4 regions of the Streptomyces sp. 11-1-2 genome follow, and region 3 is predicted to be linked to each of the others. Evidence: riboswitches for the same ligand, from Rfam matches in the RefSeq annotation. Region 3 holds a riboswitch; each other region holds the start of a gene.
The links. Region 3 has a riboswitch for cobalamin ahead of metE (5-methyltetrahydropteroyltriglutamate--homocysteine S-methyltransferase). Riboswitches for the same ligand answer to the same signal wherever they lie in the genome.

Region 1: another riboswitch for cobalamin. It lies ahead of CGL27_RS13420 (cobalamin biosynthesis protein); the one in region 3 lies ahead of metE (5-methyltetrahydropteroyltriglutamate--homocysteine S-methyltransferase).
Region 2: another riboswitch for cobalamin. It lies ahead of CGL27_RS43780 (CbtB-domain containing protein); the one in region 3 lies ahead of metE (5-methyltetrahydropteroyltriglutamate--homocysteine S-methyltransferase).
Region 4: another riboswitch for cobalamin. It lies ahead of CGL27_RS46815 (hypothetical protein); the one in region 3 lies ahead of metE (5-methyltetrahydropteroyltriglutamate--homocysteine S-methyltransferase).

What each region holds. Positions count from the first base shown of each region.
Region 1 covers NZ_CP022545.1:3,193,662-3,201,130, forward strand. Annotated here, with positions in the region: gene CGL27_RS13395 (hypothetical protein) at 1-911, opposite strand, end outside; gene CGL27_RS13400 (alpha/beta fold hydrolase) at 1,122-2,249, opposite strand; gene CGL27_RS13405 (class II aldolase/adducin family protein) at 2,365-3,051, opposite strand; gene CGL27_RS13410 (inorganic phosphate transporter) at 3,402-4,682, shown strand; gene CGL27_RS13415 (hypothetical protein) at 4,697-4,945, shown strand; cobalamin riboswitch at 5,083-5,303, shown strand; gene CGL27_RS13420 (cobalamin biosynthesis protein) at 5,457-6,440, shown strand; gene CGL27_RS13425 (cobyric acid synthase) at 6,437-7,469, shown strand, end outside.
Region 2 covers NZ_CP022545.1:10,225,616-10,233,084, forward strand. Annotated here, with positions in the region: gene CGL27_RS43750 (helix-turn-helix domain-containing protein) at 1-298, opposite strand, end outside; gene CGL27_RS43755 (alpha/beta hydrolase) at 452-1,243, shown strand; gene CGL27_RS43760 (serine hydrolase) at 1,530-2,417, shown strand; gene CGL27_RS43765 (LysE family translocator) at 2,543-3,187, shown strand; gene CGL27_RS43770 (M24 family metallopeptidase) at 3,241-3,933, shown strand; partial or broken gene CGL27_RS43775 (MFS transporter) at 3,906-4,361, opposite strand; cobalamin riboswitch at 4,666-4,810, shown strand; gene CGL27_RS43780 (CbtB-domain containing protein) at 4,848-5,069, shown strand; gene CGL27_RS43785 (CbtA family protein) at 5,091-5,852, shown strand; gene CGL27_RS43790 (NAD/NADP octopine/nopaline dehydrogenase family protein) at 5,998-7,077, opposite strand; gene CGL27_RS43795 (AbgT family transporter) at 7,240-7,469, opposite strand, start outside.
Region 3 covers NZ_CP022545.1:10,037,512-10,044,980, forward strand. Annotated here, with positions in the region: gene CGL27_RS43110 (helix-turn-helix transcriptional regulator) at 1-216, shown strand, start outside; gene CGL27_RS43115 (NAD(P)-dependent alcohol dehydrogenase) at 242-1,225, opposite strand; gene CGL27_RS43120 (AraC family transcriptional regulator) at 1,330-2,277, shown strand; gene metE (5-methyltetrahydropteroyltriglutamate--homocysteine S-methyltransferase) at 2,356-4,674, opposite strand; cobalamin riboswitch at 4,838-5,060, opposite strand; gene CGL27_RS43130 (hypothetical protein) at 5,198-5,407, opposite strand; gene CGL27_RS43135 (AraC family transcriptional regulator) at 5,554-6,468, opposite strand; gene CGL27_RS43140 (endo-alpha-N-acetylgalactosaminidase family protein) at 6,644-7,469, opposite strand, start outside.
Region 4 covers NZ_CP022545.1:11,004,887-11,012,355, forward strand. Annotated here, with positions in the region: gene CGL27_RS46785 (PHP domain-containing protein) at 1-448, shown strand, start outside; gene CGL27_RS46790 (hypothetical protein) at 599-1,072, shown strand; gene CGL27_RS46795 (hypothetical protein) at 1,078-1,329, shown strand; gene CGL27_RS46800 (glycoside hydrolase family 97 protein) at 1,337-3,238, opposite strand; gene CGL27_RS46805 (hypothetical protein) at 3,431-3,640, shown strand; gene CGL27_RS46810 (NAD-binding protein) at 3,864-5,789, shown strand; cobalamin riboswitch at 5,883-6,012, shown strand; gene CGL27_RS46815 (hypothetical protein) at 6,072-6,455, shown strand; gene CGL27_RS46820 (FAD-binding dehydrogenase) at 6,612-7,469, shown strand, end outside.

The DNA of each region.
Region 1 (7,469 bases), 6.8 Mb from region 3:
GTGAGGCCCGCACAGCCGCGCAGCATGTCGGCGGCGGGCTGCTCGATGTTCCCGGCCGGGCTCTGGGCGGCGACGCAGATCTGCTCCAGCTTGACCCACACCGCCCAATTGCCGAGCGCGGACAGCTCGGCCTCCCGGCTGTCGCCCTTGGCGTCGTCGGCCACGCTCCCGGCGCCCTCCGGCCCGTCTTGGGGCTCCTCCCTTACGGTGAGCGCCCCGACGGACGAGAGGGCGTCCAGGACCCAGTCGAGCAGCCCCTCCAGCGTGGCGGTGTCCTCGGCGTCGTCGGGGCTCCCCGCGCTCCCGGCGCCCCGCGCGGGCTCCTGGGGTTCCGTGGCGTCCCGGAGCTCCGTGGCGTCCTGGGGGACCTCGCACCGCTCGGTGCGCAGCTCGGCGACCCGCTGCCGGAGCATGTCCAGCAGGGCGGAGATCTGCATGGGGCCGGCCGAGAGCTGCAGCAACGAGAGCAGTTGCGGTACGGCCTCGACGACCTCCGCGACCGCCGTCGGCTCGGCCGCCGCCGGGGCGGGGCAGGCCAGGGACCATGCGTCGAGGAGCGCGACCCAGCCGCGCAGCACGGCGCTGTCGTCCCGGTCCCACGCCTGCAGCCGCCAGCCGGGGCGGGTGGTGCCCGCGTGGTGCTCGATGAGGCCGATGAGGCGGGCGCGGTCCCAGTCGCTCCGCACCTCCGGTTCGCTCAGCCCGAGCGCGGCGGCGGCGCGGGCGGCGGCCTCGTCGGACAGCGCGCCGGGAGCGCCGTGCTCGGCCGCGGCCCAGTGGGCGACCGCCACGGCCCCGGTGAGCCCCGCCCTGGCCCGCCGGGCCAGCTCCGCCGGGGGCGGAGTGCCCTCCGGCGGGCGGGGCGCCGGTCTTGAGCCGCGGTTCACCGCGGGCCGGCGGGCGGTGGCCATCGGCCGGTTGCGGACGAGTCGGAGCCGGGAGTCGCGCGGAGTACGGGACGTCACGGAAGCAGTCTCGCCGTTGACGGCCCGAAAGCCCAATCGGCACCCGTCCGGCGGTCGCCGCGAACGGTTCGCGCCATCTGACGGACGCTCGCGCCACCGCCCCGCGAACGCTTCCCGCGCCGTCTCGCAAGCGCTTCCGCGATCGCCTTACGGGCACTATAGGAGCGGTATCAGAAAGCGCCGCAGAGCCTCCTCGTACCCCTTGGGGTCCGCGTTCCACATGGCCGCGTGCGGGGCCCGCCGCACCGTGTGAAGGGTGACCAGGTCGCGTCTGCGGTCGGCGAATTCGCGCGAGGCGTGCCACGGCGCGAGGGTGTCGTCGGGGCCGTGGGCGACGAGCGTGGGCACGGACAACCGCTCGGGATCGGCCACCTCCGGAAGCACGCTGTCGTGGAGCCCGGTGCGCCCCTCGGCGGCCCGCAGGGCGAGTGGGAGCAGCGGCGCGGGGATGCCGCGGGCCGCGGCGAGGGCGCGCAGGGTGGCCTGCCAGTCGAGCACCGGGGAGTCCAGGACGAGGCCGAGGACGCGGTGGCGCAGCGCGGAGTTCGCGGCGGCGTGGAGGGCCATCGAGGCGCCGATGGACCAGCCGTGCAGCACGATTCCGGTGGCCCCGTACGCCACCGCGTAGCGGAGGGCCGCGTCCAGGTCGCGCCATTCGGTGTCGCCGAGGTGGGATATGCCGTCCTTGGGCCGGGGGGCGCCGGGGTCCCCGCGGTAGGCGAGGTCGAGCACCGGCACCCGCAACTTCCGCAGGAAGGGCATGACGACCATAGGGTGCTCACGGGTGGTGCCGAGGCCATGGGTGGTGATCACCCATGTGGAGCGTTCGCCGGGGATGAACCAGGCGGGCAGCGGGCCGAGTTCACCGGGCACGTCGACGTCGGCGTGGTCGATGCCGAGGTCGTCCCGCGGATTGCCGATGTACACCTGGGGGGTCAGCCGCACCCGGGTGCCGGGGGTGAGGTCGCCGTGGGTGACCCGCTCCAGGCGGCGCACCACGCAGTCGGCGGGGTGCGGGGCGTCCTCGATGACGGGGCCGACGACGGCGTGGCAGGAGCGGCCGGTAAGGCCGTAGACACCGGGGCGCAGCGAGGCGAGCGAGCGGGTCAGGGTGATCTGGCCGGCCGCCGTCGCGTGCACGGTGAGCGGGGGCTCGTTCGGCAGCGGACGGTCGGGGGCCGGTTTCAGCGCAGCATTGGTGGCGTACCGTCCGGCCGCCACCGCGGCCACGCCGGCACTCAGCAAGGTGGTGGCGGCCGCGACCGCCGTTGTCCGCAGACGCATCCCTCCCAGTGTGGGCGGGGAGGCGGCCCCCGGCCAGCGGGCGTACCCGGCCGGGTGACCGTACGGCCGGGGCCCGGGCGCGTGCGGTGCGGGGCCGGGCGGGTGCCCGGCGGGCTCAGCTCGGCTGGCCGTAGCCGCTGAGCTTGTCCGCGGCGCGCCGCAGCTCGTCCGGCGGGATCAGGGAGGGAGTGCGGCCGGGGACGGAGGCCGCGGTGAGCCAGACCCGGCACATCCATTCGAGCTGGGCGGTGCGGTCATACGCCTGGTCCAGGGTGGCGCCGTGGACGACGGTGCCGTGGTTGCGCAGCAGACAGCCGCTGCGGTCGCGCAGCGCCTCGATCATGGCGTCGGCCAGTTGGTCCGTTCCGTAGAGCGCGTAGGCCGCGACGCGGACCGGTCCGCCGAGGGCCGCGGTCATGTAGTGGATCGCGGGGAGCTCGTCGACGAGCGTGGAGACGGCCGTGGCGTGGACGGCGTGGGTGTGGACCACGGCCTCGGCGTCGGTCTCCCGGTAGACGGCCAGGTGCATGGGCAGCTCGCTGGTCGGCTCGAGCGTACCGAGGACCTGTTGTCCGTCGAGGTCGACGGCGACGGCGTCCCGTGGGCCGAGCCGGTCGTAAGGGACGCCGCTCGGGGTCACCAGGACGGTGTCGCCGACCCGGGCCGAGACATTGCCCGAGGTGCCGACGACCAGGCCGTCGGCGGTGGTTCTGCGGGCCGTTCTCACCACCTGCGTCCATGCCTGCCGCAGGGGATGGGTCAGCCGCGACTGCGGCTGCCGCGTGGATCGCGACTGGGTCACCTGCCCTCACCTCCGAGGCCCGATCCTCCCAGGCGTCCGGCGGCCGGGCGATGGCGGGACCGGAAGGGGCGCGCCGCTTGTCTACGACCGCGCCTCGTGGGCAGCCGCCTCCGTGTGGGTGAACGAGGGTGAACGGCGGGCGGCCGCGGGGCCGGTCCCGGGGCCTCCTCCGACGGTCCTCGATCGAGGCTCAACTCCCGTACGACATGGGAAAGTAGACTTGAATTCATCAGGCTGTAGCACTCCCGCAACCACGTCACCCTGATGCCCCACTCAGTTCATCTTCCGTTCACCCTGTTTCCTTACGTTCACCGTGCCACTAACGACCTTCGAACTGATTGACCGGGTGTATGGAACACATCACGCTTCTCATCGGGATCGTGATCGTCACGGCCTTGGTGTTCGACTTCACGAACGGCTTCCACGACACGGCTAACGCCATGGCCACCACCATCTCCACGGGAGCACTCGGTCCCAGGGTGGCGGTGGCGATGTCGGCCGTCCTCAATCTCGTCGGCGCGTTCCTCTCCGTGGAGGTGGCCAAGACCATCTCCGGCGGGATCATCGACGAGGACTCCGGTATCCGACCAGAAGTGATCTTCGCGGGGCTGGTCGGGGCGATCCTGTGGAATCTGGTGACCTGGCTCGCCGGGCTCCCCTCCAGCTCCTCGCACGCCCTGTTCGGCGGCCTGATCGGCGCCACCGTGGTCTCCGTCGGCCTGGACGGGGTCAACGGCGACGCGATCGTCATGAAGGTCCTGATCCCCGCCGTCGCCGCGCCGGTCGTGGCCGGCATCGCCACGGTGGCCGCCACCCGGCTCACCTACCGGCTCGGCCGCGACCGCTCTTCGGAGGACACCGCGAAGGGCTACCGCGCGGGGCAGATCGCCTCGGCCGCTCTGGTCTCCCTGGCCCACGGCACCAACGACGCCCAGAAGACGATGGGCGTGATCACCCTGGCGCTGGTCACCGGGGGCGTGGTGGCGCCCGACTCCGACCCGCCGCTGTGGGTCATCGTCTCGGCGGGCCTGGCCATCGCGCTCGGCACCTACCTGGGCGGCTGGCGCATCATCCGCACCATGGGCAAGGGCATCACCGACATCCAGCCGCCGCAGGGCTTCGCCGCCCAGACCGGCGCCGCGACCGTCATCCTGGCCTCCTCCCACATCGGCTTCGCGCTGTCCACCACCCAGGTCTGCTCCGGCGCCGTCATGGGTGCGGGTGTCGGCCGTAAGGGCGCGGTGGTGCGCTGGTCGACCGCCGGCCGCATGGTGCTCGCCTGGGTGCTGACCCTCCCGGCCGCGGGCCTGGTGGCGGGCGGCGCCGCGCTGCTGGCCGACCAGGGGAACGCGGGGATCACGGCGGTGGCCGTGCTCGCCGTCCTGGCCTGCGGGGCGATCTGGGCGCTGTCGCGCCGCAAGCCCGTGGACCACACCAACGTCAACGAGGTCGGCGCACACGAGCCGGTGGGCGCCGTCACGGCCGCCCTGCGGTCCGTGGCCCCGCCGCCCGCGGGTGCGAAGCTTTCCGCCCCCGAGAGCGCGGTGGAGACCGCCCCCGAGGGCGGCATCGCCGAGCGCACGCCCGAGCAGACCCCCACCCCCGCCGTCGCGAGCAGCACCACCCGCTAAGGAGCCACGGAATTATGAGCATCGACTGGGCGGCACTCGGCCAGGTCTTCGGCGTCAGCCTCGTGGTGACGGTCGGCATGGTGGGCGTCTTCACCCTGGGCATCCTCGGGACGTCCCGTAAGGCCGCGCCGGAGCAGGGCGCCGCGGCCGCCGTGTCCGGTGGCACGGTCGGCGCCTCCGCGCTCGCTCGCACCGGCGCGTACACCTGCTTCGCGCTGTGCGCCGCGGCCGTGGCGTACGGCATCTATCTGATCGTCGCCTGAGGCTTGCGTCCTCATCGACCCACCGGCCGCCGGATGGTGGCGCTGACCAGCGCCGACCGTCCGGCGGCCGCCTCGTGTGCGGCCGCGTCTGTGGGGCTCGGCACACTCGGGCGTCATGGGTCATATGCGAGTTGACGGCCATTCGCGGCCCATGGTGGACTTCCCGAGCCAAACGGCGGCAGGAGAGGAAGCCGGTGAGAATCCGGCGCGGTCCCGCCACTGTCACCGGGGAGCACTCTCCCATCGCCTGTATGGGGTCACGGCTCGACCGTACGGTTGCTTTCGTACGCGGGGCTGGAAGACCGGGAGGGGTGCGGATCCGGGAGCCAGGAGACTTTCACCGCCGGTCACGTCGAACCAGGGCGCGGACCCTGAGTGAGGACATACCGCCATGCCCGGCACGGCCACGCCGCCAGCTTCCTCTGTCCCCACTGGCTCTTCCGGCCCCTTCGGCCCACCTGGCCCCTTTGGTTACGTATCGTCGCGCCGAGGCGTGACGGCGGGCTGACGGATGTGTGCCGACCACGCCTCGTTCGCGTGCGGCGCGGCCCTCGGCTTCCTCGGTGATCTCGCCACGGGCGATCCGCGCCGCGGACATCCGGTCGCCGCCTTCGGGCGCGCCGCCGCGGCCGCCGAGCGCCGGCTGTGGCGTGACCACCGCGGTTACGGGGCCCTGCACACCGCGTTGTGCGCGGGCGGCGCGGCCGCCGGTGCCGCGCTGCTGACCCGCGCCGTACGGGCCCTCGGCGGGCGCGGTGGCGCGGAGGTCGCGCTGACCGCCGCCGCCACCTGGGCCGTGCTGGGCGGTACGACGCTGGGCCGTGAGGCACGGGCCATCGGCGGGGCCCTGGCCGCGGGGGACCTGGAGGTCGCCCGGGAGCGGCTGCCGCATCTGTGCGGGCGCGATCCGCAGGCGCTGGACGGGCCGCAGATCGCCCGCGCGGTCGTCGAATCGGTCGCCGAGAACACCTCCGACGCCGTCGTGGGCGCGCTGGTGTGGGGGGCCGTGGGCGGCGTGCCGGGGCTCATCGGCTTCCGCGCCGTCAACACCCTGGACGCCATAGTGGGCCACAAGTCGCCGCGCTACCGGCGGTTCGGCTGGGCGGCGGCCCGTCTGGACGATGTGGCCGGCTGGCCCGGTGCGCGCCTTACGGCGGCCCTGGCGACCCTCTCCGGCCCCGATCCGCGCGGTGCGCGGCGCGCCTGGCGGCGCGACGGCCGGCGCCATCCGAGCCCCAACGCGGGCCCCGTGGAGGCATCCTTCGCGGGCGCGCTCGGCGTACGGCTGGGCGGCACCCTCACGTACGGCGGCCGGGTCGAGCACCGGCCGGTGCTCAACTCCGGCGGGCGGCCGGTGGAGTCGGCCGACATCGAGCGGGCGATACGGCTGTCGCGGCGCGTCGGCGTCCTGGCGCTCGGGGTGTCCGTGGCGGCCCGGCCGGTCCTGAGGGCGTTGACGGGGCGGCCCCGGGCCGCTGAAGGGGGCGGCGGATGAGCGGGATACGCGGTAAGGGCGGCACGGACGGTTCCGGGGCGCGGGGCGGGGGACTGCTCGTCGCGGGCACGACCTCCGACGCGGGCAAGAGCATCGTGACGGCCGGGATCTGCCGATGGCTCGCCCGTAAGGGCGTCAGCGTGGCCCCCTTCAAGGCGCAGAACATGTCGCTCAACTCCTTCGTCACCCGGGAGGGGGCGGAGATCGGGCGGGCGCAGGCCATGCAGGCCGCCGCCGCGCGCGTCGAGCCGAGCGCGCTGATGAACCCGGTCCTGTTGAAGCCGGGCAGCGACCGCAGCAGCCAAGTGGTGCTGCTGGGCAAGCCGGTGGGCGAGCTGAGCGCGCGCGGGTACTTCGGGCGGTCGGGGCCCGCGGCGCACCCGCCGTCGGGCGCGGCCTCCCCCGGGCGGACGCGGCCCTCGGGGCGGGAGGCGCTGCTGGGGACCGTCACGGAGTGCCTGGAGGAGCTGCGGCGCACCCATGACGCGGTGATCTGCGAGGGCGCGGGCAGTCCGGCCGAGATCAATCTGCGCCGCACCGACATCGTCAACATGGGGCTGGCGCGCGCCGCCGGGCTTCCGGTCGTGGTGGTCGGGGACATCGACCGCGGTGGCGTCTTCGCGTCCTTCTTCGGCACCACCGCGCTGCTGTCGGCGGCGGACCAACGGCATGTGTCCGCCTATCTGGTGAACAAGTTCCGCGGCGATGTGAGCCTTCTGGAGCCCGGTCTGGAGATGCTGCGCGACCTCACCGGGCGCCCGACCGTCGGTGTGCTCCCGTTCGCCCACGGGCTGGGGATCGACGAGGAGGACGGGCTGCGGGTGTCGCTGCGCGGCACGGTGCGGGAGAGCGTCGTGGCGCCCCCTTACGGCGCGGACGTCCTGCGGATCGCGGTGGCCGCCGTGCCGCTGATGTCCAACTTCACGGACGTGGACGCGCTGGCGGCCGAACCGGGCGTGGTCGTGCGGTTCGTGGACCGGCCCGAGGAGCTGGCCGACGCCGATCTGGTGGTGCTGCCGGGCACCCGGG
Region 2 (7,469 bases), 190 kb from region 3:
GGAAGAGGACCAGCGGGCCGTCGCAGGCGTCGATATCGCTCCAGCGGTGCACCATGCCCGGCCGGATCCACACGGCGCCGCCTTCCCTCAGCCGGTAGTTGTGGAAGTCCGCTTCGTGGCTGCCGGTTCCGGAACCGACCAGCGCGAACACATGGAAGTCGGGGCGTTGCGGCTGGGTACGACGGCGCTGGGTGTCCATCGAACGCAGCGCCGCGAAATCGAGGACCTCCACCCCGTACACCGATCCCACGGCAGGCAGGTAGCGCAGTTGCCGCACCGCACTGTGTCCGTTTTCCACAATGAACGTGTTCCTTTCCGTCAAGGAGTGGACACCCCCTCGCCTACGGTCGATTCCGAGCCTGATCGGCAGGTCAGGTTACTGGTTCAGAGCTGCGGCAGGATGACGGAGTCGCCTTCCGTGGCCGACAGGGAAGGCGCGAAGATGATGGAAATGACAACGAGAGTTCCCGTGGCGGGCGGGTCGCTCGACGTGCGAGTCGGGGGCGATACCGGCCCGACGCTGGTGTTCGCCCACTACTGGGGCGGCTCCGCCGACACCTGGAACGGTGTGATCGGCCACCTGCCGCCCGGGCAGGCGACGGTCCGCTTCGACCAGCGCGGCTGGGGCACCTCGCGGGCGCTGCCCGGCCCCTATCACCTCGACCAGCTCGCCGACGATCTCGTCCGTGTGATCGAGGAGCGCGTGTCGGGGCCGTTCGTCCTCGTCGGCCATTCGATGGGCGGCAAGGCGGGCCAGCTCGTCGCGGCCCGCCGACCGGCCGGCCTGGTCGGCCTGGTGCTCGTCGCGCCCGCGCCGCCCCAGCCGCCCGCCATGGTGACCGAGGAGTACCGGCAGGGCCTGTCACACGCCTATGACTCGGCCGAGACGGTGGGGCACGCCCTCGACCACGTCCTGACCGCCACACCGCTGCCCGAGGCAGTGCGGGCCACCGCGGAGCGCGACAGCCTCGCCGCCGGTGCCGAGGCCCGGCAGGAGTGGCCCCTGCACGGAATCGCGCGGGACATCACCGATGCCGCACGGCGTATCGAGGTCCCGGTGACGGTGCTGGCCGCGGAGAACGACGTGGTTGAGCCGCCGCACATCTTGCGCGAACACCTCTTGCCCCACATCCCGCACGCGACCCTGACGACTGTCCCGGACGCCGGCCACCTGCTCCCCGCGGAAGCCCCCGGCGCCGTCGCGCGAGCCCTCGGAGACTTCCTCACGGCCATTCAGCGCTGACCGGGTCCCGGGTCGGCAGTGGAAGCCGGGCCGGGGTCGGCTGTGGAAGCCGGGCGGCTCGATGTTCTTCGCCGTCCTGGCCGTCGCCGCCCAGTTCGTCTGCCGCACCGCGCCCGGCCCGCCCGGGCGCGGTGCCTATTGTGGAGCGATCTTGTGAGACTCGGACGCGTTCGTGAACCTCACCCGCCTCCGGCTCGTCATCCAGGGTCGGAGCACCGGATGTCTTCGCAACGGAGCGCAGGCACCGCGTGTCCAACTGCCCCACGAACGAATGGACAAGCGCACCATGGGTCGACACCGACGAATAACCCAGCCTCCCCGTACCACCCTGGCGACAAGAGCGGTGCTGGCCGCCGGGGTGCTCGTGCCGACGATCGCCTCGGTGGGGTCGGCTCACGCGGCCACCCCGCAGGCGGCGATCTGCACCTCGGACCGGCCGGAACTCGCCGACAAGCTCTCCGAGGACATCAATTCGGCGCTGGAGGGCTCCGCCGCCACCACGGCGATCAGCCTCCACGACCGCACCACGAACACCACCTGCACTCTGGATGCGGACCGGCACTTCGACTCCGCGAGCACGGTCAAGGTGACCGTGCTCAGCACCCTGCTGTGGGACGCGCAGAAGGACAATCGCGCCCTGACACAGGAGGAGAAGGATCATGCCACCGCCATGATCACAGAGTCCGACAACGACGCCACCACCGCGCTGTGGAAGCAGCTCGGGGCGGACAAGATCAACGGGTTCCTGCAGGCCGCGGGAATGACCAACACCACCCTCGACAGCGAGGGCCACTGGGGGCTCACCCAGATCACCGCGAACGACGAGGAAAAGCTCCTCCAACTGGTGACCCACACCAACCCGGTGCTCAGCGATGACTCCCGCGCCTACATCCTGAAGCTGACGGCCGAGGTCATCCCCTCGCAGCGCTGGGGCACCCCGGCCGGCGCGCCGAGCGACGCCCAGGTGCATGTGAAGAACGGCTGGCTGGAGCGGGCCACGAACGGCTGGCGTGTGCACAGCCTCGGCGCCTTCACCGGCGGCGACCACGACTACACGATCACGGTGCTCTCGCAGGACAACGCCACGATGGACGATGGCATCGCCAACATCGAGGGCATCGCCCGCGCGGTCCACGAGAACCTCAACGCGCCCGTGTCCAGCGCTCAGCCGTAAGCAGCCGGCTCGCCGGCCGGGGCCCCTTTCTTGCGAGCCCCGGCCGGGGGCCTGAGTCTGGAGCGGACAACCCACCATCTGTTTGTATGTCCCCTGGACGGAGCGATTCAGGAGGTGGCGGACACGTGGTGTCCACGGAGAGTGTTCTCACGTTCGCGGCGATGTCGCTCTTGGTGATCGTGATCCCGGGGCCGAGTGTGCTGTTCGTGGTCGGCAGGGCCCTCGCACACGGCCGCCGCACGGCGCTCGCGACGGTCCTCGGCAATGTGATCGGCTGCTACGCCCTGGTGATCGCCGTGGCCTGGGGCCTCGGCGCGCTGGTGGAGAGCTCGGTGGCGCTGTTCATGGGCGTGAAGCTGGCGGGAGCGGCGTATCTCGTCTACCTGGGTGTGCAGGCGTTCCGGCACCGCAGGGAGATGCGCGTGGCGAACATGGACGCTCCGGCCGGTGAGCGGCGTGGTGATCTGCGTTCGATTCTGGACGGCATTTTGGTGGGCGTCACCAACCCGAAGGGCATCGTCTTCTTCGCGGCGGTGCTACCGCAGTTCGTCGACCACTCGGTGGGTCATGTTCCCGTCCAGATGATGGTGTTGGGCCTGGTCCCGATCACCATCGGCCTGGTCACGGACACCCTGTGGGGTCTGGGCGCCTCGGCGGCCCGCTCCTGGTTCGCCCGCTCGGACCGCCGCCTTTCGATGGTCGGCGGGGCGGGCGGCCTCGCGATGATCGGCCTGGGCGTGACGGTGGCGGCGACTGGCCGGGCCGACTGAGGACTGCCTAATTCGGTTGCCGGGAAACGATCTAGCGGCCTACCGTCGGGCCCATGGCGGACGACGAACCCACGCGCGCGGAACGGTTGCTGGATGCCCAGGCGAAGGCCGTACGGCTCTTCGCGGAGATCGAGGGGCGCGGGCTGGTGGCGCCGGGCGAGGGGGAGCGGGCGGTCAGCGACCGGATCCGGGACCTGGCGAACGAGCTGTTCGGCACGACCCGGCACTGGCACAAGCGGATCGTGCGCTCGGGGCCGAACACGCTCCTGCCATACCGGGAGAATCCGCCGGACCGGGTGATCGGCACGGACGACATCGTATTCGCCGACCTCGGGCCGATCTTCGAAGAGTACGAGGCCGACTTCGGCCGGACCTTCGTCCTCGGCGACGACCCGGTCAAGCACCGGCTGCGGGACGATCTGCCCAAGGTCTTCGACGCAGGCAAGCGGTTCTTCGAGAGCGACCCGGAGATCACCGGGAAGCGGTTGCACGCCGAGGTCGAGCGGCTGGCCACCGAGGCCGGATGGGAGCTGGGCGGCTGGCACGCCGGCCACCTGGTCGGGGAGTTCCCGCACGAGACGATCGACGGCGCGCGCGTGGAGTCGTACATCACGCCCGACAACGACACCCCGCTGCGGCGCACCGACAAGGCCGGACGCCGCTGCCACTGGATCCAGGAGATCCACCTCGTCGACCGGGAACGGGAGTTCGGCGGCTTCTACGAGGAACTGCTCACCCTGGGCTGATTCGGGCGGCGGGGCAGCAGTGTCACCGCGAGGGCCGGGACGGCCGCGAGGACGAGCCAGGGGGCGGCGGGCGGGAGGCCCAGGTCGAGCAGGGCGCCGGTGGCCGAGCTGCCGATGAGGACGATCAGGCCGGAGACGGAGGACAGCGCGCCGGTGTAGAGGCTGAGCCGACCGTTCTCGGCGAGGTCGGGCACCCAGGCGCGGGCGGCCGGGACGACCAGCATCTGGCCGAGGGTGAGCAGCACGACGTAGCCCGCGGCGGGCAGCAATCCGACCGTGCCCGTCCAGGCGGCAGGGCGCGCGGCGGCCACCACCGCGAAACCGGCGGCGATGAGAAGCAGCCCGATGGTCATCGAGCGGCGCAGATCGAGCCGGTTGCCCGCCCAGTGGGTGACCGGGAGCTGGGCGCAGACGACCAGCAGCGGCGTGGTCCGGGCGGCTCGGCCGGTCAGGGCTCGGCGGATCACGTCCGTCACGGGGTGTCGTCCGGGAGGGAGCCAAGACCGGTGCGCATCACCTGCATCAGCACATCGTGGGCAAGACGTGTCGAGCACCCGCTCATGCGCCGGTCATCGCAGCGGTGGGGGCGTCCGCCGCGCGGGCCTGCCGCTTTTCGGCGGACGGACGCATGCCGCGACTTTAGGGCCTGCCCGGGGGCAGGCCCCGGCTCCCGCACCGTCCTCAGGCACCCCAGCGCAGCGTCTCGCCAGGTGGCTGGTCTTGGCCATGAACCCGACACGCGGTACGGTCGGTGCGATATCGACGACGGTAAGACGGAAGCCGGTGGGAATCCGGCACGGTCGCGCCACTGTGAGCGAGAGGTCCCGGACGGGGTCTCTCGTGAGTCAGACCCGTAGCCGTCGTCCTGTGCTCCACCGAGATGGGACGCGAACTCCCTTAAGGAGGCCCTGGCCATGGCGCAGCATGTCGCGCAGCCCACAGCCACCACGCCCGAACTGCCTGCCACGCTGCCGCTGAAGGCGATAGCTCCGTGGGCGGTTTTCTTCGGCATTCTGATGCTGGTCCTGCTGTATTTCGTCGGTGCCGAGCAGGGCGCCACCGCGGTCGTCTCCGGTGAGAACGTCCATGAGTGGGTGCATGACGCCCGTCATCTGCTCGGCTTCCCCTGCCACTGACGCGAGGGACGCCGCACACTCATGAACTCCGCAATGGTAAGAAATCTGCTCGTCCGGGGCATGCTCGCCGGTCTGGGGGCCGGCGTGCTCGCCCTGGTCGCCGCCTACTTCCTCGGTGAGCCGAGCGTCGACCGCGCGATCAGTTTCGAGGGGGCCCACGCCCCCGCGCATGAGCACGAGGTCGAGCTGGTCTCGCGTGGTGTGCAGTCCACGGCCGGGCTGGCCACCGGTGTCCTGGTCTACGGGATCGCCTTCGGCGGTATCGCCGCCCTCGCGTACTGCGTCGCCCTGGGCCGCGTCGGCCGCTTCACCCCGCGGGCCACCGCGCTGCTGCTGTCCGGCTGCGCGCTGCTCGCGGTCTACGTGGTGCCGTTCCTGAAGTACCCGGCCAACCCGCCCGCGGTCGGCAACGGCGACACCATCGGCAAGCGCACGACGCTGTACTTCCTGATGATGCTGCTCAGCGTGCTCCTCGCGGTGGGCGCCACCATTGTGGGCAAGCGGCTCGCCCCGAGGCTGGGTACCTGGTACGCGACCGTGGCCGCGGTGGCCGCTTTCGCCGTGGTGATCGGGCTGGCGTATGCCTTCCTTCCCGTGGTCAACGAGGTGCCGGGGGACTTCCCCGCCACCGTGTTGTGGCGATTCCGGTTGTCCGCTCTGGCCATGCAGGTCGTCCTGTGGGGTGGTTTCGGTCTCCTGTTCGGCGAGCTTGCCGAGCGGTTGCTGAATCCCAAGCCCGCGACGGCCGATGAGGGCCGGGCGGTGGCGACCGCCACGCACTGACGATGCCTCAGGCGCACGAGGGCCCGCGGAACCATCCGGGGGCCCTCTCGCATTCCAGGACATCCGACCCGGACCACCGGGTGGAGCACGGCATGAGCATGGCGCCCGCGAAGACGTGCGGCGGATCACGGCGTGTGGCGCACGTCTACACCACGCCGTCGATGAACGCGGCGCGGATGCCGTCGACGTCGGAGCCGAGCAGGCCCAGTTTCTGCGCTGTGCGGCCGCCGGCCACGAAGTCCTGTCCGCGCAGGGGCCCGCTCAAGGCGATGAACGAGTCGGTCAGGGGCAGGGCGAGTCCGATCTGCGCGGCCAGCGAACTCCAGATGACCAGTCCGAAGGGGATGTCTTCGGTGAAGTACCGGTGCTTGATCGAGTCGGGTTCGGGGAATCCCTGACGGCCATAGCCCTGCACGATGCGCTCCACGAAGCTGCCCTCGGTCACCTCGTAGGCGGTGTTGAGGAAGTCCCAGAAGCTGGCCGCCTTCACTCCGAGGGCGTCCGCCAGGGCAAGGCGTTCGCGGTCCAGCGCGTCGATGACCTCGGCGATGCGCGGGGTCACCAGGCTGTGCAGCGGGTGGCAGTCGGCGTCTTCGACCGTCTTGAAGTTCAGCACCGCCGGCGGAACGTGGTAGATGGGGTTGCAGTTGTTGAGCCCGACAGTCAGCGCGTCCTCGTCCGGCACGTACCGGTCGCCGAAGTACGTCCGCAGGATGTCGAGGGCCCGGGGCGTGTCCGCACTGGGTACGGCGGCCAGCGGGACGGCGTGCTTGATCGCCCCGATGTAGACATGCGCGGGACGGCGCAGCCGGCAGGTGTACAGACTGGTCGGCGTCTCCGCGATGAGGCAGGGCTGCCGGCCGGCGAGCGCGAACATGCGCGCGAGCTCGACGCCGCTGCCGAGCACGCCCGGCTGGAAGAGGACGAGTTGGTCCGGCTCGAGGACGGACGCGAGTTCCTTGGACAGGTAGGCGTGGGCGAAGGCGGGCGCGGCGACGATGACCACCTCGGCGCCGCTGACGGCGTGCCCGGGGTCGGTCGTCAGCACCGAGGGTGTGCCGTGGCCCTCCACGTCGCCGGTCATGTCGATGCCGTCGTTGGCCTTGATCGGTTCAAGGTCGCGGCCCCACCTGTCGAAGATCCGTACGTCATCTCCCTTGAAGGACATATGACCGGCGATTGCCTGGCCGACGTTTCCTGCGCCAATGATGGCGATGCTGCCCATAGTGCGTGACTCTTCCGTTCTGACGTGATGCGGGGGTGGGCTCGGTGTTGCCGAGCCGTGCGAGGAGCTGAAGCCGTCATGTCGTGACAGCCGTTCGCGGCTTCCTTTCGGTCATCGGGCGCCCGTTGTCCGCGGGGAATCGGCGGGACGGGCGGCAGGGGCTCATCTGACGGGCACCCCTGGGCCGAGCGGAATTCCGAGGGCGTACCAGAGGGCGAAGAAGGACGACCACGAGACCAGTACGGCGAGAGCCACGGGAACCGTGAAGGAGAGCATGGTGCCGATGCCCGCGCTCTTCCGGAACTGCTGGAGGAATCCCAGGTCCAGGACGAAGTAGGCGTTGATGGGCGTGGTGTTGGTGACCGAGTCCCCGATCATGAAGGAGACCATCG
Region 3 (7,469 bases):
TGGGCCACCAGGACGACCGCCGCCCAGCACACGAGCGACCGGAAGACGATCCGGCATCCGGAGGCCGGCGACATCCACCTGGACTGCGATGTCCTCGTCGTCCCCGGCGCGGACCTGCGCATGGTCACCTACACGGCGGCGACCGGAAGCAGCGATGCGGGCAAGCTCGACCTCCTGCGCGTCACCGGCGCCCGCACCGCCGCTCCGCGCCCATGACCCGTGCCTTTGTGGCCGTACGTGGTCAGTGGCTGATGACGACCTTGCCGAAGCGTGGCCCCTTCTCGAAGTGGGCGAACGCCTCCGGCGCCTGGTCGAAGGGGACGACACGGTCGATGACGGGCCGCAGCCGGTGCTGGCCGATGACCTTGTTCATCCGCTCGAAGTCGCTCCGGCTGCCGACGCTGATCGACCTGAGCGTGGCGGCGCGGCGGAAGAATCGCATCACATCCATCCCGCTGCCCGACGCGAGATTGCCGACGAGGGCGATCTGCCCGCCGTGGGCGACGGCCTCGATGGACTGAGCGAGCGTTCCGGCGCCGCCGATCTCGACGACACGGTCGGCACCGCCGCCGGTGAGCGCCCGCACCTGTGCGCCCCACTCCGGTGTGCTGACGTAGTTGACGACATCGGAGGCGCCGAGCGTGCCGAGCCGTCGGGCCTTCTCATCGCTGGAGGTCGTGGCGAGCACACGCGCGCCGGCCAGACGGGCGAACTGCAGCGCGAAGACCGACACCCCGCCCGAGCCCTGGACCAGGAGCGCATCGCCCGGGCCGACTCCGCTCACCGCCGACCACGCGGTGAGCGCGGCGCACGGAAGCGTGGCCGCTTCCTCGAAGGAGAGCTGGTCCGGCACGGCGACCAGGCTCTGCTCGTCGAGGGCGATGTATTCGGTGAGCCATCCATCGCGCTGCGTCCCGTGGAGCTCCCCCCACTCGGGGAACCGACCGTACAGCCAGGTCGGATGGAAGGTGCTCACGACGCGATCCCCCACCCGGAACCGCGAAACCCCGTCCCCGACCGCCTCCACGACGCCCGCGCCGTCGGAGAGCGGGATACGCCCCGGCGGAACCTCGATGGGATACCTGCCGGAGACGATGAGCAGGTCGCGCGCGTTGATGGAGCTGGCTTTCACGCGGACCAGAACTTCACCCGCCGACGGAGTCGGCACCGGACGCGTGGCCGGGGCGATCAGGTCGCCGCCCGTATCAATCTGAAACGTTCGCATTTCCCCTCCTTTGTTCTCGGGTCATCTCCACGATAGGGCGGCCCGGCTGGACGATATGTATCCTGGCGTCCGCGGTTTAGCGCAGATCGTCCAGGAGGGTGGAGATGGATCCCGTCGACGACCTTCTCGCCACCATGAAGATCGAGGACGCGCGGTATGTGCGGGTGGACGCCCATGCGCCGTGGGGCATCTCGTTCCCTCCCCGGGACCTCGCCCGGCTGGTGCTGATCTCCAGTGGTTCCTGCCGGCTCGTCGCGGACACGCTCGCCGGGCCGCAATGGCTGGAGGCCAACGACTGCTTCCTGGTCCGCGCGGGCATGAGATTCACCCTTCAGGACACCACGGGCAGCGAGGTCGTCGACTGCGACGGACTGGTCTCCCAGGCTCCCGGCAACGCGGCGCGGGTCGGGGGCGACGGTGAGCTGACGCAGATCGTGTCCAGCCGGTTCGCCTTCGACGCCGTGGCGGCCGAACCGCTCTTCGCGCTGCTGCCGCCGTTGTTCCGGCTGAACCTGGACCACGCCTCCAGCCACCTCCTGCGCACCACGTTCGACCTCATCGCGAGGGAGAGCGCGGCAGGCGGGCTCGGCGGTGGCTTCATCATGAGCCGGCTGTCCGACGTGCTCTTCGTCCAGGCACTACGGACCTGTTGCGCCGATGTCGGGGGCGGCACCGTCGGCTGGATCGCCGCACTGCGAGACCCCCGGCTGGCCGTCGCCATGCGGGAGTTGCACGCGGATCTGGCCCATCCGTGGACGGTCGACGAACTCGCCCGCAAGGCGGGGATGTCACGCTCGGCGTTCGCCGCCTCGTTCAAGGAGAAAACGGGGGATACCCCGCTCGGCTACCTCACCTCATGGCGCATGTACCGGGTGAAGGTGCTGCTCCGGGAGACGCCGCTGAGTGTCCAGGAGATCGCGGTCAGGGTCGGCTACGACACCGGGAGCGCGTTGAGTCGTGCCTTTTCGGCCAGGGAAGGCGTCACGCCCGGGGCCTGGCGGAAGGACGAGGCCCACCGTCGGCGTCCCCTGTCCGGTGTGACAGCCGCCTGACCACGTCCGGCGTCGGCGTTCGGCGTTCGGCACCGGGGCCGGAGCGCGCGGCGCTCCGGCCCCGGCCGGTCGTCCGGGTCAGGACGCGGGCAGCTCACCGCGGACCGTACGGGCCGCCGTGACCAGGTTCCGCAGTGAGGAGCGGGTCTCGGGCCAGCCGCGGGTCTTCAGGCCGCAGTCGGGGTTGACCCACAGCCGCTCGGCGGGGATGGCCTTGAGGCCGGTGCGCAGCAGTTCCGCCGCCTCCAGCGCGCTGGGCACGCGGGGGGAGTGGATGTCGTACACACCGGGCCCGGCCTCGCGCGGATAGCCATGGGCGGCGAGCTCGCGGGCCACCTGCATATGGGAGCGGGCGGCCTCCAGGCTGATGACATCGGCGTCGAGGTCGTCGATCGCCTGGACGATGTCGCCGAACTCGGCGTAGCACATATGGGTGTGGATCTGGGTGCCGGGCCGTACGCCTCCGGTGGTGAGGCGGAAGGCTTCGGTCGCCCAGGACAGATAGCCGGGCCGGTCCTCGGCGCGCAGCGGAAGGGTCTCGCGCAGAGCGGGTTCGTCCACCTGGATGACCGAGGTCCCGGCCGCCTCCAGGTCGCCCACCTCGTCGCGCAGGGCGAGGGCGACCTGGCGGGCGGTGTCGCCGAGGGGCTGGTCGTCGCGGACGAAGGACCAGGCGAGCATGGTGACCGGGCCGGTGAGCATGCCCTTGACCGGGCGGTCGGTGAGGGACTGGGCATAGGCCGTCCAGCGCACCGTCATCGGCTCGGGGCGCGAGATGTCACCGGCCAGGATCGGCGGGCGGACGTAGCGGGTGCCGTAGGACTGCACCCAGCCGTGCTGCGTGGCGAGATAGCCGGTGAGCTGCTCGGCGAAGTACTGGACCATGTCGTTGCGCTCGGCCTCGCCGTGCACCAGCACATCCAGGCCGGTCTTCTCCTGGAAGGAGATCACCTCCTGGATCTCGGCCTTGACGCGCTCCTCGTACCCGGCCGTGTCGATCCGGCCCCCGCGCAGGTCGGCGCGGGCGGTGCGCAGTTCGCCGGTCTGGGGGAAGGAGCCGATGGTGGTGGTCGGCAGCAGCGGCAGGCGGAGGTGGGCGCGCTGGGCCGCGGCGCGTTCGGCGTACGGCTGGGAGCGGCGGGCGTCGGCCTCGGTGACCGCGCCGGTGCGGGCGCGGACGGCCGGGTCGCGGGTGATGGGGGAGTTGGCGCGGGAGGCGAGGGCGGCCCGGTTCGCGGCCAGTTCGGCGGTGATCGCATCGGTGCCGCGGGCCAGGCCCCTGGCGAGGGTGACGATCTCCGTGGTCTTCTGCCGGGCGAAGGCCAGCCAGCGCTGGATCTGCGGTTCGATGTCCCGCTCGGCCGCCGCGTCGAGGGGGACGTGCAGCAGCGAGCAGGAGGCGGCCACATCGACCCGGTCGGCAAGACCCAGCAGGGTGCCGAGCCTGGCCAGGGACTTCTCCAGATCGTTGACCCAGATGTTGCGGCCGTTGACGACACCGGCGATCAGCCGCTTGCGGGGCAGCCCGCCGACGGCGGCCAGCGCGTCCAGATTCGCGGCGGCGGCCTCCGTGAAGTCCAGCGCCAGCCCCTCGACCGGGGCCTTGGCCAGCATGGGCAGGGCCTCGCCGAGGCGGTCGAAGTACGTCGCGACCAGCAGCTTCGGGCGGTCGGTGAGGGCGCCGAGATCGCGGTAGGCGCGGCCGGCGGAGTTCAGTTCGGCCGGCGTGCGGTCCTGGACCAGGGCGGGCTCGTCGAGCTGCACCCACTCGGCACCCGCCGCCCGCAGATCGGCCAGGACCTCGGCGTACACCGGAAGCAGGCGGTCCAGGAGGGTGAGCGGCTCGAAGTCCGCGGGCGCGCCGGGGGCGGGCTTGGCGAGCAGGAGATAGGTGACGGGCCCGACCAGGACCGGCCGTGCCGCCAGGCCGAGGCCGAGGGCTTCCGTCAGCTCCGCGACCTGCTTGGCGGAGTCGGCCGCGAACACCGTGTCCGGACCCAGCTCCGGAACCAGATAGTGGTAGTTGGTGTCGAACCACTTGGTCATCTCCAGCGGCGCGACGTCCTGCGTGCCCCGCGCCATGGCGAAGTAGCCGTCGAGCGGATCGGCCGCGACGGCGTCCCGGTGGCGGTCGGGGATCGCCCCGACCATGACGGTGGTGTCCAGCACGTGGTCGTAGTACGAGAAGTCACCCGTGGGAACTTCGTCGATACCCGCCCCGGCCAGCTGCCGCCAGGTGGTGCTGCGCAGTTGGGCGGCGGTGGCCCTGAGCGCGTCGGCGGTGACGCGGCCCTTCCAGTAGCCCTCGATCGCCCTCTTCAGTTCCCGGTTGGGGCCCTGGCGGGGGTAGCCGTACACGGTGGCTCGTGCTGCCGCGGCTGCGGACTTCGGTGTCACGGAGATCTCCTTCGCGAGATGAATCCCTGAGATCCCGGCGACGGGAGGAGAGCGCGAAGGGTGACACACCGGGCTTTCGGTCTCGCGCGGCAAAAGCGCGGCCAACTGCCTGGTATGTACGCCGACCCGCCCTCGAGGTCACCGAGATGTCCGCGCACGAATCGTCCGTACGCGGGCAGATGGCAGGTCTTCGGACTCACGGGCGCGTCCTCTTGGAGGAGGACACCTAGTGGCCGTCGCTTCCCAGGCCCTCTCACCGGACCCAGTGCGTATGACGGCGGTCGTTCCCGCTCACCGCTGCGGGGCAGTCCCGGATTCCCACCGGGTTCCCTCTTACGACGCATCCCGCCTGGCGGACGGGGCGAACCAGCTGCACCAGCCAGCCTACGGGGCCGTCCGGCGGTGTGCAGGGGGCGGTCCGGTATTCGGGATGGTGAATTGGAACACGCGATGGCCGAGGGTACGACCGGTGCCGCCCGGGCCGTGCACCGGCCGCACCCCGTCCATCAGCGAGCTCAGGGGGTCAGCACGCGCCGGAGTCCGACCCGCCCGCCAGATTGACCGGGACGGTGACGAAGGAGAACTGGTTGCTGGCGCACACGCCGGGGAAGGCCGTGCTGCTGGAGTTGTTGACTGTGACATCGGGCGCGTCGTCCGCGATGGCGCCGCCCGCGCCGACGGCGAGGGACGCGGCGGTGAGGGCGAGCGTGGACAGGGCGGTCCGGATACGCATGGGAACTCCTTGCTGAGAATCTGCCGCCGGATATGACCGGCTTCGCATGCATGGTGCCCCTTTGGCAGGGCAATCGCGGCCTACCGTCCCCCCAATGGCGGAAGCCGCTCCTCGCAGCCGTCCGGCCGGCCCAAGGCCGCGTCCGGTCATCCGCCGCCGCGCCGACCGTCGTCCGCCGGTGCGGACAGCGGGATCGTCGGTGGACGGCTGGGGTCGGGGATGCGGTCGGTGAAGCCGCCGGGGACCGAGCGGCACTGCTGCTCGCGGAAGTGGACCGGTGCGGTGCCCACTCGGCGGGCGAACAGTCTGCTGAAGTAGGCGGGATCGTCGTAGCCGACGCGGCGGGCGATGGCGGCCACCGGCAGTTCGGTGCCGACGAGGAGTTCCTTGGCGCGGCCCAGCCGGATGCCGAGGAGGTAGTCCTTGGGGCTGCACCCCGCGCCGCGGCGTACCGCGGTGCGCAGTTCGGCCGGTGTCATGCCGTGCCGGGCGGCGTGTTCGGTCACCGAGAGCGGCTGGAAGGCGTCCCGGGCCAGGGCCTGGAGCACCGGATGTCCGTCGGCGCCGGTGTCGGCGCGGACGCGGCGGAGGGCGACGAGGAGTTCATGGACGGCGGCCGCGGTCTCGACCTCCAGGAACGGATTGCCCTGGCGCGCGGCGCGGGCGATCCGGCCGATGGCGCTACGGGCGGTGGCGGTGTCGGTGAGCGCGACCACGGGGCCGTCCGCGTCGAGATAGCCCAGGTCGGCGTAGGCGGCGGTGGCCGGTCCGGTGAAGTCGACGAACGCCTCGTCCCATCCGGTGTCCGGGTCCGGGGCGTAGTGGTGGGTGACACCCGGGGTGAGCCAGAGCAGCGCGGGCGCCGTGACGGTGCGGCGGCGGCCGTCCGCGCCGCGGAACCATCCGCGGCCCGCGCTGATGACCACCGCCACATGGTGGTCCAGGATGCGCGGGCCGACGACGGGCAGGGCGCCGTGCTGGAGGCCGACACCCAGACACACCAGGCCGAGCCGGTGATGGGCCGGGCTGGGCGTGAAGTACCGCATCCAGGTGTGATACATCCGCGGTCCCCTCCGGTCGGCTGCTCCCATCACACGCCGATCTTTGTCCACGGACTGCCCGGCCGCCAAGGGAAGGGTGGCCCTGGCGCGAGGGGGAGGGGCTTACCGGAGGTGGGGGTTGGCGGAGGGAGCCGGGTCGCGGAGGTGTGTCCGCGCGCTCGCTCCCTCCGCCGTGTCAGTCCAGTTCCTCCACCGTGAAGGAGTCGAGCGTGAACTCCGCGGTACCGCTGTCACCGGTCTTGCGCAGCCCCACCCACATCTCGCCGCCCGCGGGCGCGGTGACGGTGTAGCTGTGGGTGGCCCGCCCTGTGGCGGCGGGCAGGGGGGTGCGCTCCAGCTCGCGTGGTTCGGGTTCGTCCACGGCCGTGATCCAGGCGTACTGACCGGCCGCCTCGTTGGCGTACGTCAGGCTCACGCGGTAGCGCCGCCCCGGGTGGAAGCGGGCGGTGTGCGGCACCGTGCGGTAGACGAGGCCCGCGTTCTCGCCGCGTGACTTGAGGGACTGGCCGCCTTCGAGCACATCGTCGATCACCTTGCCGTTCCATCCGGCCTGGGTGAACGGGGCGTGCCGCTGGGCGATATGGGTGCGGGGGTCGGTCACCCCGCCCGCGTCGCCCTTGACGAACGGGCCCCAGCCCTGTGGCACCCGCTCGAAGTCCTCGTACACCAGGGTGCCGGGCTTCGTCGTGCGCTGGGCCCGCACCACTCGCAGCCGGTCGAAGCGGACGCGGGCGCTGCCCTCGGCCACCGCCAGGGTGAGGGTGACCGGGCCGCCGCCGTCGGGGACGGTGAAGGAGGTGAACATCCGCTGGAAACGGGTGCCGTGTTTGCGGTCGGCTGCCATGTGGTTGACGGCGGTCGAGGTCTCCGTCCAGTTCTCCGCGGTGACGCCGTCGGCGGTGTGCACCCGCAGCGCGGCCCGCCGCCGCTCACCGGCCTTCGCGCCCACTTCCACCTGGACGGAGGCCATATAGCCGCCGGGGGCCAGCCGGTCGAGTCGC
Region 4 (7,469 bases), 970 kb from region 3:
GGATGTGGTGGTGGCCTCGGTCCACTCCAAACTGCGGATGGACGCCCGCCCCATGACCCGCCGGATGGTCACCGCAGTCAGCGATCCGCTGGTCGATGTGCTGGGCCACTGCACCGGACGGCTGCTCGGCGGAAAGCGCCCCGAGTCCGCCTTCGACCATGAGGAGGTCTTCGGCGCCTGCGTGGAGGCGGGCACCGCCGTGGAGATCAACTGCCGTCCGGAGCGGCTGGATCCACCGCGCAGGCTGTTGCGCGAGGCCGTCCGGGCGGGGACCTTCTTCTCCATCGACACCGACGCCCATGCGCCCGGCCAGCTCGACTGGCAGCGCAACGGATGCGCCCGGGCCGCGCAATGCGGGGTGCCGGTGGAGCGCGTCATCACCACCTGGACGGCCCGGCAGCTCCTCGAGTGGACCCGCACGCGCCGGCCCCCGCGCCGGGCGAGCTGACGGCCTCCATCAGCCATGCGCGTCAGCGGCTATACGCGAAATGCACGATGAATTCACCTATTTGCGGTAAGTCCTCACATCATCTCCCTCGGCTGGACTACCGTACAGGCGTCGCACGCCCCGCCGGGGGCTGGCGTACCGGGGGAACGCATGACGGATATGACGGAGCTGGACGACGCCGCCATCGAGCGGATCCTGACGATGGTCGACGCCTCGGCGCGCGCCGTCGCCGAGAACGAACACGAGGAGCTCTTCGAGAAGTTCGCCGAGGAGACGCGCGCCCGTCGGCGGTTGCCCGGCGCCGGGGAATTCTTCGACGACCTCAGCGGGGCGCCCGCGGTCGACACCCATGTGTACCTCACCATCGGGCTGTCCGTGCTCGGCCAGATCGCCTTCACGGTGCTCTCGACGGCGACCGACATGGCCCTCCAGCGCGGACTGCGGGACGCCGTCGGCTATCTCAAGCGCTGCGTGCGCGGCGACGCCGCCACCGGCGGGACGGACACCGAGGAGGGCGAGGACAGCACGGCGGGGCTCGCCCGGCGGGTGACGGTGGAGCTGATGCTTCCCCCGGAGGTGGACCCGGACACGGTACGGACCGTCGTCGGGTCCTGGTCACACTGATGGAGATGCGGGCGGACGCCGAGGCGGTCACGGACGCGGAGTCGGCGGACCGGCTGTCCGCCCTCCTCACCCAGCAGCAGGAGAAGAACCCGACGCGGCAGAAGACCGACCGGCTGCTGGCCCTCTCCCGCGGATGGACCGGCGGCCACCCCGCCCCCTACGCCCGTGCCGTCGCCGCCGCATGGGTCTTCGCGGCCGGTGTCTGTCTTCCGGCGATCGGGCTCTGGACGGGCGTCCTGGACGGGGTGTCCGAATGAGGGATGGTCAGGGACGGTCGCAGGTCGACAGGCCGGGCCGCCAGCGGCAGGCGATGGCGGCGAACCCGCCGTCCGCCGTCACCGGCACGGACAGCGTCTGCCCGCCGCGCACCACCGTGGGCGTGCGGACCAGACCGTCCGGGCCGTCCAGGAGCAGATCGACGAGCCAGCGGCCCTTCTCCAGCCGCAGCGGCACCTCGGCGGTATGGGCGGGGCCGGTGAACGTACCGCCGATGAACCACCGGGAGCCGCTGGCGCGGGCGAGCACCGCGCTCTCACCGGGCCGCCCGGTCAGCAGCCGGGTGCGGTCCCAGGCGGCGGGGATCTGCTCCAGGAAGCGGCGGGCGAGCGGACGTGCGTCATACGACTCCGGGGTGCCCGCCAGGTCCTGGATACCGGATTCGTAGAGCACCGACAGGCCGACTTCCCCCGCGTCCGAACCCGCGTTGGGGCGCTCGGCCCGGTGGAAGGCCCCGGGGGTGAAGTCCATGGAGCCGATGACGTTGCGGGTGAAGGGCAGCGTCGCCAGATGCTGCGGAGTGTTGGTCCGCTTCTCCTCGCCGTTCACGCCCTCCATCGACATCACCTGCGGCCAGGTGCGCTGGATGCCCTTGGGGATCGTCGAGCCATGGAAGTTGACGAGCAGATGGTGGTCCGCGGTGGCCTTGAGGATCTCGTCGTACCAGCGCAGCGTCTCCTGGGCCTCGGAGTCCATGAAGTCGATCTTCACGCCCTTGACCCCCCACTTCTCCAGCGTGGGCAGCCACAGCTCGCGCTCCTCGGCGGTGTCGAGGTCGCGGTGGTGGATCCAGACCTGGATGCCCACATGCCGCTCGCGCGCGTAGTCCACGAGCCGCGGAATCCAGCTGTTGCGCGGCCAGTCGGGATCGGTGACATCCCACTGGTCGGGGTCGAAGTACCAGCCCGCGTCCACCACCACATACGGCCAGCCGCGCTGGGCCGCGTAGTCCACGTACCCCTTCTGCATCGACAGGCTCTGCCCGGCCGGCTTGCCGCCCGCGAGCCAGGTCCACAGCGCGGGTCCGGGCCGGATCCACGAGGTGTCGGCGACCCGCGACGCGGGCGCCAGATCGTCGGTGAAGGTGGACTGGGTGACGGTCCCCAGATCGCCCACGATCAGCGCGCGCCAGGGCGTGCTGAGCGGTCCGTCGGACGTGACCCGCTGATCCCAGAGCCCGATGCGGTACGTGGGCTGCCCCTGCTGATGGATCAGCCGGGCGGCGGAGTAGCGGCCGGTGAGATCCGACTCGGCGATCAGGGCGTAGCCGCCCGCCGTCTCGAAGAGCGCCTGAGCCATGTACTCACCGGTGGGCGCGGTCGCCGCGGTGTACTCCTTGAACAGGTTCTCGTTGTCCTTGCGGTAGTCGCCCAGCCACGCGGCCGCGTCCGACGGCAGGGTGAAGGCCGCGGTCTCGCCGAGGACATCACCGCTGCCGGACGGCAGGACATAGCGATAGGCGACCCCGTCGTCCGAGACCCGCACCACGAGGTCCAGCCGGGCGCTCCCGCTGCCCCGGAAGCGGAAGCGGGTCTCGGTCATCCGGGCCGTGCGCGAGCGCTCCTTGCCGACCGTCGACCGGTAGCGCTCCACGACGGTGCGGTCGTGGCGCCCCAGATAGCGCAGCCCGTGCGACAGATCCGCCCGTTCGGTGACGATGCCCACGGGTGAGGGCTCGACCACCGTCCGTCCGCCCCGGGACACCTGGAGCGTCAGCGCTCCCGAGGCTCCGTCGAGCCGCAGTTGCGCGAGGGGACCGGAGTGGGGTGAGGGGCCGCGCACGGTCCAGGCGGAGTCCTTCGCCTGCGCGGGCCCGGTGATGAAGAGCGTCATGGCCAGGACGCCGCAGAGCAGAAATGCCACAGCGGAGCGTCGGTAAGATCTCGGCATCGTTGCCTCCCGAGGCGGATACGTTACCGAGTCATCCGATAACTGGGGAGGGGTCGGGCGCTATTACGTCCCGTCAGGGGGCATTGGCGCAGGAGAGATCGGATCTATGGCTGGGCCGCTTCCCGGGACGGAGCCACGGGTGGAGGGTCGGCGGATGGACTCGCGTACGGTCCGGACAGGGAGGCGTACACGATGAGCGGCACGGCTCGACCCGGCGACCCGGACCGGGCGACGGCGAACCGGGCGACGGCGAACCGGGATCCCGACCCGGACCCGGCGCCCGCCGAGCCCGAGGGCGGGGAGCCCGCCTGCTGGCTGGATCGGGTCTGCGCCGACTGCGGCGCGATCCAGGACACCGCGCCCTTCGCCCGCTGTGCGCGCTGCGGAGCCCCGCCGGAGTGAGCGGACGGGCCGTCCGGTCGCCGGCCCCCGGCGCCCAACTCCCTTGGGCGGCCCACCAGGTACGGTCTGATCATGACCGCCGGAGCGCGGGTGCCGGCCGCCGGAGACCGCGGCCGCCTTACCCCGCCCGGACGACCCACGGCATCACGGACCAACGGGGGGCTTCGCCGTCGTGTTCTCCACCTCCACCTCGGACCCGCCGTCCCCCTCGGGGACGGCCCACATGGTCGTCTGCGGTGACGACGCGCTCGCCCACCGCCTCGCCGCCGAGCTTTACTACGTCTACCGGACACGGGTGACGGTCGTCATCCCCGGCGGCACGCCCGTGGCGGACCCGGCGGGGCAGCAGGTGGCGGGATGGCGGCAGGGCGGCCGTACCTCCGCGTTCTTCGGCCGGTTCAGCGCGGCCGTCGGACGGATCCCGCTGCCCAGGCAAGCCGCGGACGACCCCGCTGCGGACGGGGGAGTGCGGGTCATGGAGGTCCCGGCGCTCGACGAAGAGGTGCTGACCGAGGCGGGTGCGGAGCACGCGACCGCGCTCGCCCTGGTCCATGACGACGACGAGGCCAACATCCACGCCGCACTGCGCGCCCGCCGCCTCAACCCCCGGCTGCGGCTGGTGATCCGGCTCTACAACCGCAAGCTCGGCCAGCATCTGGAGGAACTCCTCGACGAGGCGGCGCGGGTGGCCGATCCCGGTATGGACGCGGCGGAGCTGGACGCCACCACCACCGTACTGTCGGACGCCGACACCGCGGCCCCCGCGCTGGCGGCCACCGCCGTAGCGGGCACCAGCAAAGTGCTCCAGGCCGACGGGCTGCTGCTGCGCGCGGCCGAGCGCACCCCGCCCGGCCCCGACGAGGTGGCCCGCCCGGGGCTGTGCACCCTCGCCCTGCTCTCGTCCACCACCAGCGACCCCGGCGGCAGCGAGGGCTCCGACAGCAGCGGGGACGAAGGGCCCAAGCTGCTGCCCGGAGACGAGGAGGTGGCCGCCGCCACCGGACGCGACACGGTGGTGCTCGAGGCCGTCTCCGCCACCGGCCCACCGCTGCCGCCACGGCGGCTCGGCACTCGCAGACTGCCCCTCGCCTCGCTGTTCTCCCGCCGACTGCGCTGGTCCGTCGCCGGAATGGCGATCGCCGTGCTCGCCCTCACCATCGCCTCCTGGCAGTTCACCGGAGCCGGTCTGCTCCGCGCCGCCTACCTCACGGTGCTGGACGTGCTGGCCATCGACGACCCGGCGCTCGACGAGCCCACCGGACGCAAGGTCCTCCAACTGCTGTCCGGGCTGACCGGACTGCTCATGCTGCCCGTCCTGGTGGCCGCCGCGCTCGAGGCGCTGGGCACCTTCCGCACCGCCTCCGCGCTGCGCCGCCCTCCGCGCGGCCTCTCCGGCCACGTCGTGCTGCTCGGGCTCGGCAAGGTCGGCACCCGGGTGCTGGCCAGACTCCGGGAGATGGACATCCCCGTGGTGTGCGTGGAAGAGGACCCCGGAGCGCGCGGCATCCCGCTGGCCCGCAGACTGGGGGTGCCGACGGTCATCGGCGATGTCACGCAGGAGGGCGTCCTGGAGGCCGCCAAGATCCAGCGGGCACACTCCCTGCTCGCCCTGACCAGCGTCGACACCACCAACCTGGAGGCGACGCTGTACGCCCGCTCGGTCAAGCCCCGGCTGCGGGTGGCGCTGCGCCTGTACGACGACCGCTTCGCCACCGCCGTCTACCGCACACTGCGCGCGGCCCATCCGCGGGCCCTCACCCGCAGCCGCAGCGTCTCCAGCCTGGCGGCCCCGGCGTTCGCCGGGGCGATGATGGGACGTCAGATCCTGGGCGCCATACCGGTCGAGCGCAGAGTGCTGCTCTTCGCCGCCCTGCATGTCGCCGGGCATCCGCAACTGGAGGGGCGTACCGTCGCCGAGGCGTTCGCACCGGGCGCCTGGCGGGTGATCGCACTGGACGCGGCGGAACCCGCCGACCGGCAACGCGACCTCGCCGCGGCGCCTCCTTACGACGGCGCCACCCAGGCGCCCTCCCTGGTGTGGGATCTGCACCCCGGCTATGTCCTGCGGCCGCACGACCGCGTGGTGCTGGCGGCCACCCGCCAGGGCCTGGGCGAAATCCTCGCGGGGGTGGCGGCCCGCCACAACTGACGTCCAGCCGCCCGTGGCGCTCGCGGGAGCGGGGGCCACGTGGTGTGGCGGTGCCCGGGATGCGATGATGCCGGGCGACAAAGGCGACGGCGGAACGAGGAAGCCGGTGTGAATCCGGCGCGGTGCCGCCACTGTGATCGGCGAGCGGATCCCGAACAGGCCACTGCCCGTACGCGCGGGTGGGAAGGCCGGGACGAGCATCGACCCGAGAGCCAGGAGACTCACGCGGTCGCCTCCTCGACGGAAACCGGGGCGGACTTCCCCGGAGGAGGGTGATGCGGCATGCCTGTCAGGCCGACCGACCCGGTGCCATGCCGGGTGACCGTATGCCGGGACTGCTGTTGCGGCAGCCCCAAGGTGACCGGAATCGACCATGCGGCACAGATCGCACGGCTCGGTGAGGAGGCGCCCGTACGCGTCTCCGGGTGTCTGGACGTCTGCGATCAGGCCAATGTGATCGTGGTGCAGCCGTCGGCGGCCGGACGTGCCGCCGGGGGCAGGCCGGTGTGGCTCGGCCTGGTCAACGACCCGGAGGCGACAGAGGACGTCGTGGCCTGGGTCACGGCGGGCGGCCCCGGTGTGGCGCCGCTGCCCGACATCCTCGATCTGTACGCCTTCTCGCCACGGCGGCGCGCCTCGCCCGAGCCGTCATCCGGTGGGCGCTGACCAGCCGAAGTGCCCTACGGCTTCCGGGAGTTGCTCATCGGGAGCAGGAGTCTGGCGGCCCCGCACCCTGTGGGCTACCGTCGGTAACATGTTGCCGTCGCGGCAACCCCCTGCGCATCTCCCGCACCCTCCGAACCCCCTTCCGGAAGGCCGCCCATGGAGAACTCCACAGAGAACGCCGCCTCGCTGGCCGGGATCAGCCGCCGCCGTGCCCTGACGGCTGCGGGCGGTGTGCTCGCCGGCGCCGCGCTGGCCCAGGCGGCGGGTCCGGCCTTCGCCGCCTCCGGGGCGTCCTCGGAGGCGGACGCCATCGTGGTCGGCGGCGGGCTCGCCGGGCTGGTCGCCACGGCGGAACTGACGGCCGCGGGACGCAAGGTGCTCCTCCTCGACCAGGAGCCCGAGAGCAACCTCGGCGGCCAGGCGTTCTGGTCCTTCGGCGGCCTGTTCTTCGTGGACTCCGAGGAACAGCGGTTGATGGGCGTCAAGGACTCCCACGAACTGGCCTGGCAGGACTGGCTCGGCACGGCCGGCTTCGACCGCGGCGTCTCCGATCCCGGCGGCCAGGACTACTGGGCCCGCAAATGGGCCGAGGCGTACGTGGACTTCGCGGCCGGGGAGAAGCGGTCCTGGCTGCACGGGCTCGGCGTGCAGTGGTTCCCGATCGTCGGCTGGGCCGAGCGCGGCGGCGGCCTGGCGGACGGGCACGGCAACTCGGTGCCGCGCTTCCACGTCACCTGGGGCACCGGTCCGGCCGTGGTCGAGCCGTTCGAGAAGAAGGTGCGGGCCGCCGCGAAGGACGGGCGGGTGACCTTCAAGTTCCGGCACCGGGTGGACGATCTGGTGGTCACCGGCGGTGCCGTCACCGGGGTCAGCGGCGCGATCCTGGAGCCGAGCGACGCCGCCCGCGGCAAGCCCACCTCGCGCACCGTGGTGGGCCAATTCGAGCTCAACGCCCCGGTGGTGATCGTCACCTCCGGCGGTATCGGCGCCAACCACGATCTCGTACGGCGGAAC